2 regions of the Methylobacillus flagellatus KT genome follow, and region 1 is predicted to be linked to the other one. Evidence: riboswitches for the same ligand, from Rfam matches in the RefSeq annotation. Region 1 holds a riboswitch; the other holds the start of a gene.
The links. A riboswitch is a leader RNA that binds a small molecule or an ion and turns the genes downstream of it on or off. The one in region 1 is predicted to bind thiamine pyrophosphate.
Positions count from the first base shown of each region.

Region 2: it holds a riboswitch for thiamine pyrophosphate, as region 1 does, so the genes downstream of both, thiC (phosphomethylpyrimidine synthase ThiC) here and MFLA_RS09130 (sodium:solute symporter family transporter) in region 1, are expected to answer to the same signal.

Region 1 covers NC_007947.1:1,920,092-1,923,504, forward strand. The annotation lists gene MFLA_RS09120 (LLM class flavin-dependent oxidoreductase) at 1-383, opposite strand, end outside; gene MFLA_RS09125 (3-oxoacyl-ACP reductase) at 572-1,357, opposite strand; TPP riboswitch at 1,402-1,512, opposite strand; TPP riboswitch at 1,703-1,806, shown strand; gene MFLA_RS09130 (sodium:solute symporter family transporter) at 1,854-3,305, shown strand.
Region 2 covers NC_007947.1:2,712,824-2,716,236, reverse strand. The annotation lists gene MFLA_RS12915 (efflux RND transporter periplasmic adaptor subunit) at 1-394, opposite strand, end outside; gene MFLA_RS12910 (protein-L-isoaspartate O-methyltransferase family protein) at 767-1,423, opposite strand; TPP riboswitch at 1,594-1,704, shown strand; gene thiC (phosphomethylpyrimidine synthase ThiC) at 1,774-3,413, shown strand, end outside.

The sequences.
Region 1 (3,413 bases):
GCCTCGACGTCGAACATGGACGTCACCACGTTCCAGCCCGCGCGCCCACCGGAAATATGGTCAAGCGAAGCCATCAGCCGTGCGGCATGGAATGGTGTGAAGAAGGTGCTGGAAATCGTGCTCACCAAGCCGATGTGCCGGGTGGCGCGGCTGATGGCCGTAAGCATGGTCACCGGTTCGAGAAACCAGCGTGGACCATCGGTGATGTTGTTGGTGGCATGGCCGTCGGCAAAGAACACGGCGTCCAGCTTGCCACGCTCGGCCAGCTGCGCCATTTCCTCGTAATAGCGGATATCACCAAGCCGCTCGACCTGGGAATCCGGGTGGCGCCAGGCCGCATTGTGGTGGCCGCAGCCGAACAGGAACAAGTTGATGTGCATCATGGCAGAACAAAAGCCTCTTTAGTGAATTCGATCATGACAGGCGCTGAGTCAGCGGATAGCATATTGACGCGAGCAAGAATGGCTGGAAAAAAGCTTAGCAGCGATCCTGGCTAGACGACTTGCCGCAGGCAGCGCAAGAAATAACGCCAGAGCTGGGCAACAACGCCAGAAAAATGGCGTCAGCCATCCTAATTCTTGACCAGCCCGCCATCCACCACCAGGTTCTGCCCCGTCACCGCGCGCGACCAGGGCGAAGCGAAGAACAGCACCGCGTCGGCGAACTCTTCCGGCGTAGTAACGCGGCGCAAGGGTGTGCTCGCGGCAATCAGGTCAAATACGGCATCCGGTGTGGCAGCAGAGGCGTCAGTCGTGCGCAGCAGGCCGCCCGACACCATGTTGACCGTGATGCCATCAGGCCCCAGATCCTGCGCCAGGGTGCGCGTGAGGGAAAGCAGCGCTGCCTTGGCGGCGGTGTAATCATGGTAAGGCACTACCGGGTTCTGGAACAGGTTGGTGCCGATATTGATCACCCGGCCGCCGCCCTGCGCACGCATGCCAGGCAAACAGGCCTGGACGGTATTAAGGGCACCGCGCACCACACCCTCAAATTGCTGCTGCAACTCTTCCCATGCCAGCTCATGCGCATGCGACCGCGCATCGCCGTTGAACTTGAAGTCAGGCAGGGCGTTGTTCACGATGGTGGTTACGGTCTTGCCGAAATGCGCCTGCGCCTGCTCCACCATCGCCCGCACGGCAACGGCATCACTCACGTCCGCCCGGATCGCCAAGGCCCGCCCCGGCGCTTCATCTGCCAAGGCCTCGGCGGCTTCCGCACTGTGAAGATAGTTGACGACCACACTTGCCCCCTGACCAAGGAAGGCGCGAGCGATATGCCGCCCCAGCCCACGGCCTGCGCCGGTGACGAGCACGAGTTGTTCTTGAATCGGGAGTAGCGATGAAGATGGATTGCCCATGTAATTCCTTTGCAATGGTCCATGGCAAGGGAATACATGGCAGCGCAAACTGCGACAGGCATTCCTCCGCCAGTATGATCTGGATCAGGTATACGGGTGTGTTCTCAGCCCTGACTGAATTGAATCATTCAAACAAGGCACCCCGTGCCGAAGAGTGGCTAACAAAACTCTCCTGACGTTGTTGTGCTCTGCCTTGCCGTACTATTTGTACGGTCTGCGGCAGAGCGCCCAGTCAGGATCGCTTGGCTGAGTTTTATTTAGCCACTCTGAGGCCGAACCATACCATGAAACATGAATTATCCGCATGTCTTCATCGCACACTGGAAGAATATCGCTATAATTCCAGACCTAACCTAGGGGAGCCGCTTGCGGCTGAGAAATGACAACCGTCATGACCCTTAATACTTGATCCAGACCATGCTGGCGAAAGGAAGGAAACAACGCATTCGATGTGCGTGCTCCTTGTCGTTCGCCGATTACCAGGAGTCACCACGCAATGCTCAGTACACAAGCCGTTTTCACCTGGCTGGTCTTTTTCGCCGCCATTTTCGCCATCGCTGGCATAGCTTATTCACGCAGGTTCCGCGGCAATCTTGAGGAATACATCGTCGCGCGTAATAGCCAGGGTACGCTGGCCAGTATCATGACCCTGCTGGCCTCGTCGCTGGGCGCATGGATATTGTTCTCGCCTGCGCAGGCAGCGACCTGGGGCGGCCTGACTGCCGTGATCGGCTATGCTATTGGCGCCATGTCGCCCCGACTTGCCATGATCCCGCTCGGCAAGCGCATGCGCGAGCTGATGCCCAGCGGTCACTCGCTGACTGAATTCCTCATCGCCCGCTACGGCAAGCCCATGTACCTGCTTGCGCTGACCATCATGCTGTTCTACCTGTTCATCGCCATGAGCGCCGAGATCACCGCCATCGCCAAGATGGTCACGCTGCTCGCGCCGGTGCCGCTCTGGGCCACTGCTGCCATCGTGCTCGGCTTCACGCTGCTCTACACCACCTACGGCGGCCTCCGTGCCTCCATCTTCACCGACAAGGTGCAGATCGTCATCATCATCCCGCTGTTGGCCGCGCTGGTCTTCATCGGATGGCAGGCGACCGGCGGCATTGCCCCGATCGCGGAAAAGCTGCAGCACACCGCGCCGCAGTTGATCGACCTGGAGGATATCGGCGGCATCAAGGCCGGGCTCACCTTCTTTGTCGCCATCCTGCTCACCGGCATCTTCCACCAAGGCAACTGGCAGCGCATCTACTCCGCCAAGGACATCCCTACCATGCGCAACGGCTTCCTGCTCGGCGGCATTCTCGTCGTGCCCTTCATCTTCATCATGGGCTTGTTCGGACTGGCCTTCATGGCAATGACACCGGACGGCGACAGCTCAGTGGCGTTGTTCAGCGTGATCATGCCCAATATCCCGCTCTGGTTGGCCGTCGCCCTGATTCCGCTGGGCATCTCGCTGGTCATGTGCAGCGTGGACACGGCCATCAGCGCCATCTCCAGCATCGTGGCGGTTGATATCGGCCGCGTCATGCCCAGAAGTAGCGCAGCCAGCCTGATGCGCCTGTCGCGCTGGCTGGTCCTGCTGGTTGCGATTCCCGTGCTGGTCGTCGCCGCGCAAGGCTACAGCGTGCTCTACCTGTTCCTGCTGGCAGACCTGCTCTGCGCAGCGGCAGCGTTTCCGGTGTTCTTTGGCCTGTTCAGCCGCTCCCACACCGGCCGCGAAGCCGTCACAGGCACCGTGGCAGGACTCGCCGCAGGCCTGTTCATGTTTCCGATGCCTTACCAGCCGGTGACACATTTGCTGGAGTCCTTCCTGCTTGCTGCCCTGGCCCCGGTTGTCGTGATTACCCTCATGCGCTTGCTCAAGCGCCGAAAACAGCATTTCGACCTGACCACGCTCAACGGCAGCGTCCGTAAACTGGATGGGGGACAGCTTTAAGGTAGCAAGGACTTGTTGACAAACCCTTCCCAGCACAGCCATCATCAAACCATTGAATACCGAATATTGTCATTGAAAACAATCGAATAGTGTCATCTATACGAAAAT
Region 2 (3,413 bases), 790 kb from region 1:
CGAATAGTTGCCGTTGGCGTTTGCTGTCGGCTTCGGCCAAGGCCAATTGCGCTTCTGCGGACTGCAGTGCGGCCTGGGCCGAGGCCAGCGAGAGCTGGTTATCCTCGGCATCCAGCCTTGCCAGCATTTGGCCTTTCTTGACATGGTCACCGACTTCCACGTGACGCTGGATGATCTTGCCTGCGATACGAAAGCCCTGCGCCGATTCATAGCGAGGACGCACTTCTCCCGTCAGCCACTGGCCATGGTCGGTATGCAGGTCGGTGAGCTGCATGACGAGGGCGGGCCGTGGTGGCGGCGCCTCGGGTGCCGGCTTGTGGCAAGCGACCAGCAGGGAAACGGAGATGGCTAACAGCCATGAGTGAAGTGGTGTGCTCGAAAGTAATAACGGCATATCGATACCTACATGCTGGGGATGGAGGCCTGGATCACTGGGTGGACATGCAGGCCATGCGCTGGCTTGTTCCCGCGCATGATGGCGACACCCATGCCATAGCAATCGCTTTCAGGCGGCACTGAGGATCAGCCGGCGCCTGGCATTCCGACAAGTTGTTGATGCTAGGGAGCATAGGCTGGAAGGATAGGGATCATCAAGGATGATTATTAAATAATGTTAGCTGAGCGGTGTCTATCGATAGTTTCAGCAAAGGTGCCAAGGCAATGGACAGGATGTGCAGGCGCGCGGATGATAAAGAACGGGTGCACAGGGTAGTGTGTCATATCTCGGAGATATGGCACCTAGGCACCCAGGTGCCGGTCCATATTCCTAGAAATCGAATTTTTCCGGCTGGGGGGCGTTCTCGAGCTGAGGAAGCGTGGTTTCGAAAATCACGTCCTGGCGTACCGCATCTTCGCTGATGCGGCGCATGATGGTGGCCTCCATCACGGGGGGCTCGCCAATGACGGCGAACAACCTGCCGCCGACGCGCAACTGATCGTTTATCAGCGGCGGCAGGGCCAGTGAACCGGTGAAGACGATCACGTCATAGGGGGCATTGCCCGGCCACCCACGTGCGCCGTCTCCTATATGCAGCGTCACATTGTGGATTTGCTGCTGAAGCAGCTTGAGATGCGCTTGATTGCTGAGTTCGGCATTGATCTCGACGCTGTGCACCTCTTGCGCAAGTGAGGCAAGCAGGGCGGTGAAGTAGCCGCTGCCGGTGCCGATTTCCAGGACTTTATCGGTTGGCTTGATTTCCAGCGATTGCAGGATGCGGCCTTCCATCTTGGGGGAAAGCATGGTCTGGCCGAAGCCGATGGGGATTTCGATATCGGCAAACGCCAGGCCGCGATATTGCTCGGGGACAAACGCTTCGCGCGGCACGCGGCCCAAAAGGTCGAGCACGGTGCCGTCAAGCACCTCCCAGGGGCGGATCTGCTGCTCTATCATGTTGAAGCGGGCTTGTTCTACATCATGGTGCATCGCAATTGTCCTTATCCATCGCATGGCTATCGGTTTGCCGATTATAGCGCCAGACGGCAGAGTTTCAAGCTGGATCGCGTGACCTGCCAGCTTTAGGCACATGATGCTCTGCATCAACTGTGCATCGTCCACAATAATCTTGATCGAATCAGGGTTTTAACGTACATTCCTTCCATCGCTAGGGGTCTGCTGTTGCACGCTGAGGCATGCAATGGCAGTGAGAATTACCCTTTGAACCTGATGTGGATTATCCCACCGTAGGGAAGCGCAGTTTGGTTTGATGGGGTGGTTTCTATTTTTTTATTCCCCTGTCGGTACTCCAAAACGCTTCCCGCATTTTGGAGACTTGAATGAACGCCACCGACAAAAACCTGCAGCAGAATTTCCTCAATGCCACCGCCCAGGTCGATCCGGGCGCAACGCAGCCTTTTACCAATTCCCGCAAGATCTATATCGAAGGCTCGCGCCCCGACATCCGCGTTCCTTTCCGCGAGATCAGCCTGTCCGATACGCCATCGGCATTCGGCGCCGAGAAGAACCCGCCGGTGATTGTCTACGACACTTCCGGTCCTTACACTGACCCGGATGTGCAGATCGACATCCGCAACGGTTTGCCGGCCCTGCGCGCTGGCTGGATTGCCGAGCGCGGCGATACCGAGCAACTGGACGGGCCGACTTCCAGCTATGGCCTGGAACGGCTGCACGATCCCAAGCTGGCCGACATGCGCTTCAACCTGCATCGCAAACCGTTGCGTGCCAAGGCAGGCAGGAACGTGACGCAGATGCACTATGCGCGCCAAGGCATCATTACTCCGGAGATGGAGTTCATCGCCATCCGCGAGAACCAGCGCCGCGAAGGCATGAGCGAACTGTTGCAGACCCAGCATGCCGGGCAGCATTTCGGCGCTTCCATTCCTGAAATCATCACGCCTGAGTTCGTCCGGGACGAAGTGGCGCGCGGCCGGGCAATCATTCCTGCCAATATCAACCACCCCGAAATCGAGCCGATGATCATCGGCCGCAATTTCCTCGTGAAGATCAATGCCAATATCGGCAATTCCGCCGTCAGCTCAAGCATAGGCGAAGAAGTCGAGAAGATGGTCTGGGGCACCCGCTGGGGCGGCGATACCGTGATGGACCTGTCCACCGGCAAGAACATCCACGAAACGCGCGAGTGGATCATCCGCAATTCACCCGTGCCGATCGGCACCGTGCCTATCTACCAGGCGCTGGAAAAGGTCAACGGCAAGGCCGAAGACCTGACTTGGGAAATCTTTCGCGATACCTTGATCGAGCAGGCGGAGCAGGGCGTGGATTATTTCACCATCCATGCCGGCGTGCGTTTGCAGTACATTCCGATGACCGCCAGGCGCATGACCGGCATCGTCTCGCGCGGCGGCTCCATCATGGCGAAGTGGTGCCTGGCGCACCATAAGGAGTCTTTCCTCTACGAGCATTTCGAGGAAATTTGCGACATCATGAAGGCCTACGATGTCAGCTTCTCGCTCGGCGACGGCCTGCGTCCCGGCTCGATCTACGATGCCAATGATGAAGCCCAGTTTGCTGAGCTGAGAACCTTGGGTGAATTGACCCGGATCGCCTGGAAGCATGACGTGCAGACCATGATCGAAGGCCCTGGCCACGTACCCATGCACATGATCAAGGAAAACATGGACTTACAGCTGGAGCATTGCGGCGAGGCCCCGTTCTATACTCTGGGACCTTTGACCACCGATATCGCACCCGGCTACGACCACATCACCTCCGGCATCGGCGCCGCGATGATAGGCTGGTACGGTTGCGCGATGCTGTGCTACGTCACGCCGAAGGAGCACCTGGGCCTGCCGGATAAGGAAGACGTGCGCGTCGGCATCGTCACCTACAAGATTGCCGCGCACGCCGCCGACCTGGCCAAAGGCCACCCCGGCGCTCAGATTCGCGACAACGCCCTGTCCAAGGCACGTTTCGAGTTCCGGTGGGAGGACCAGTT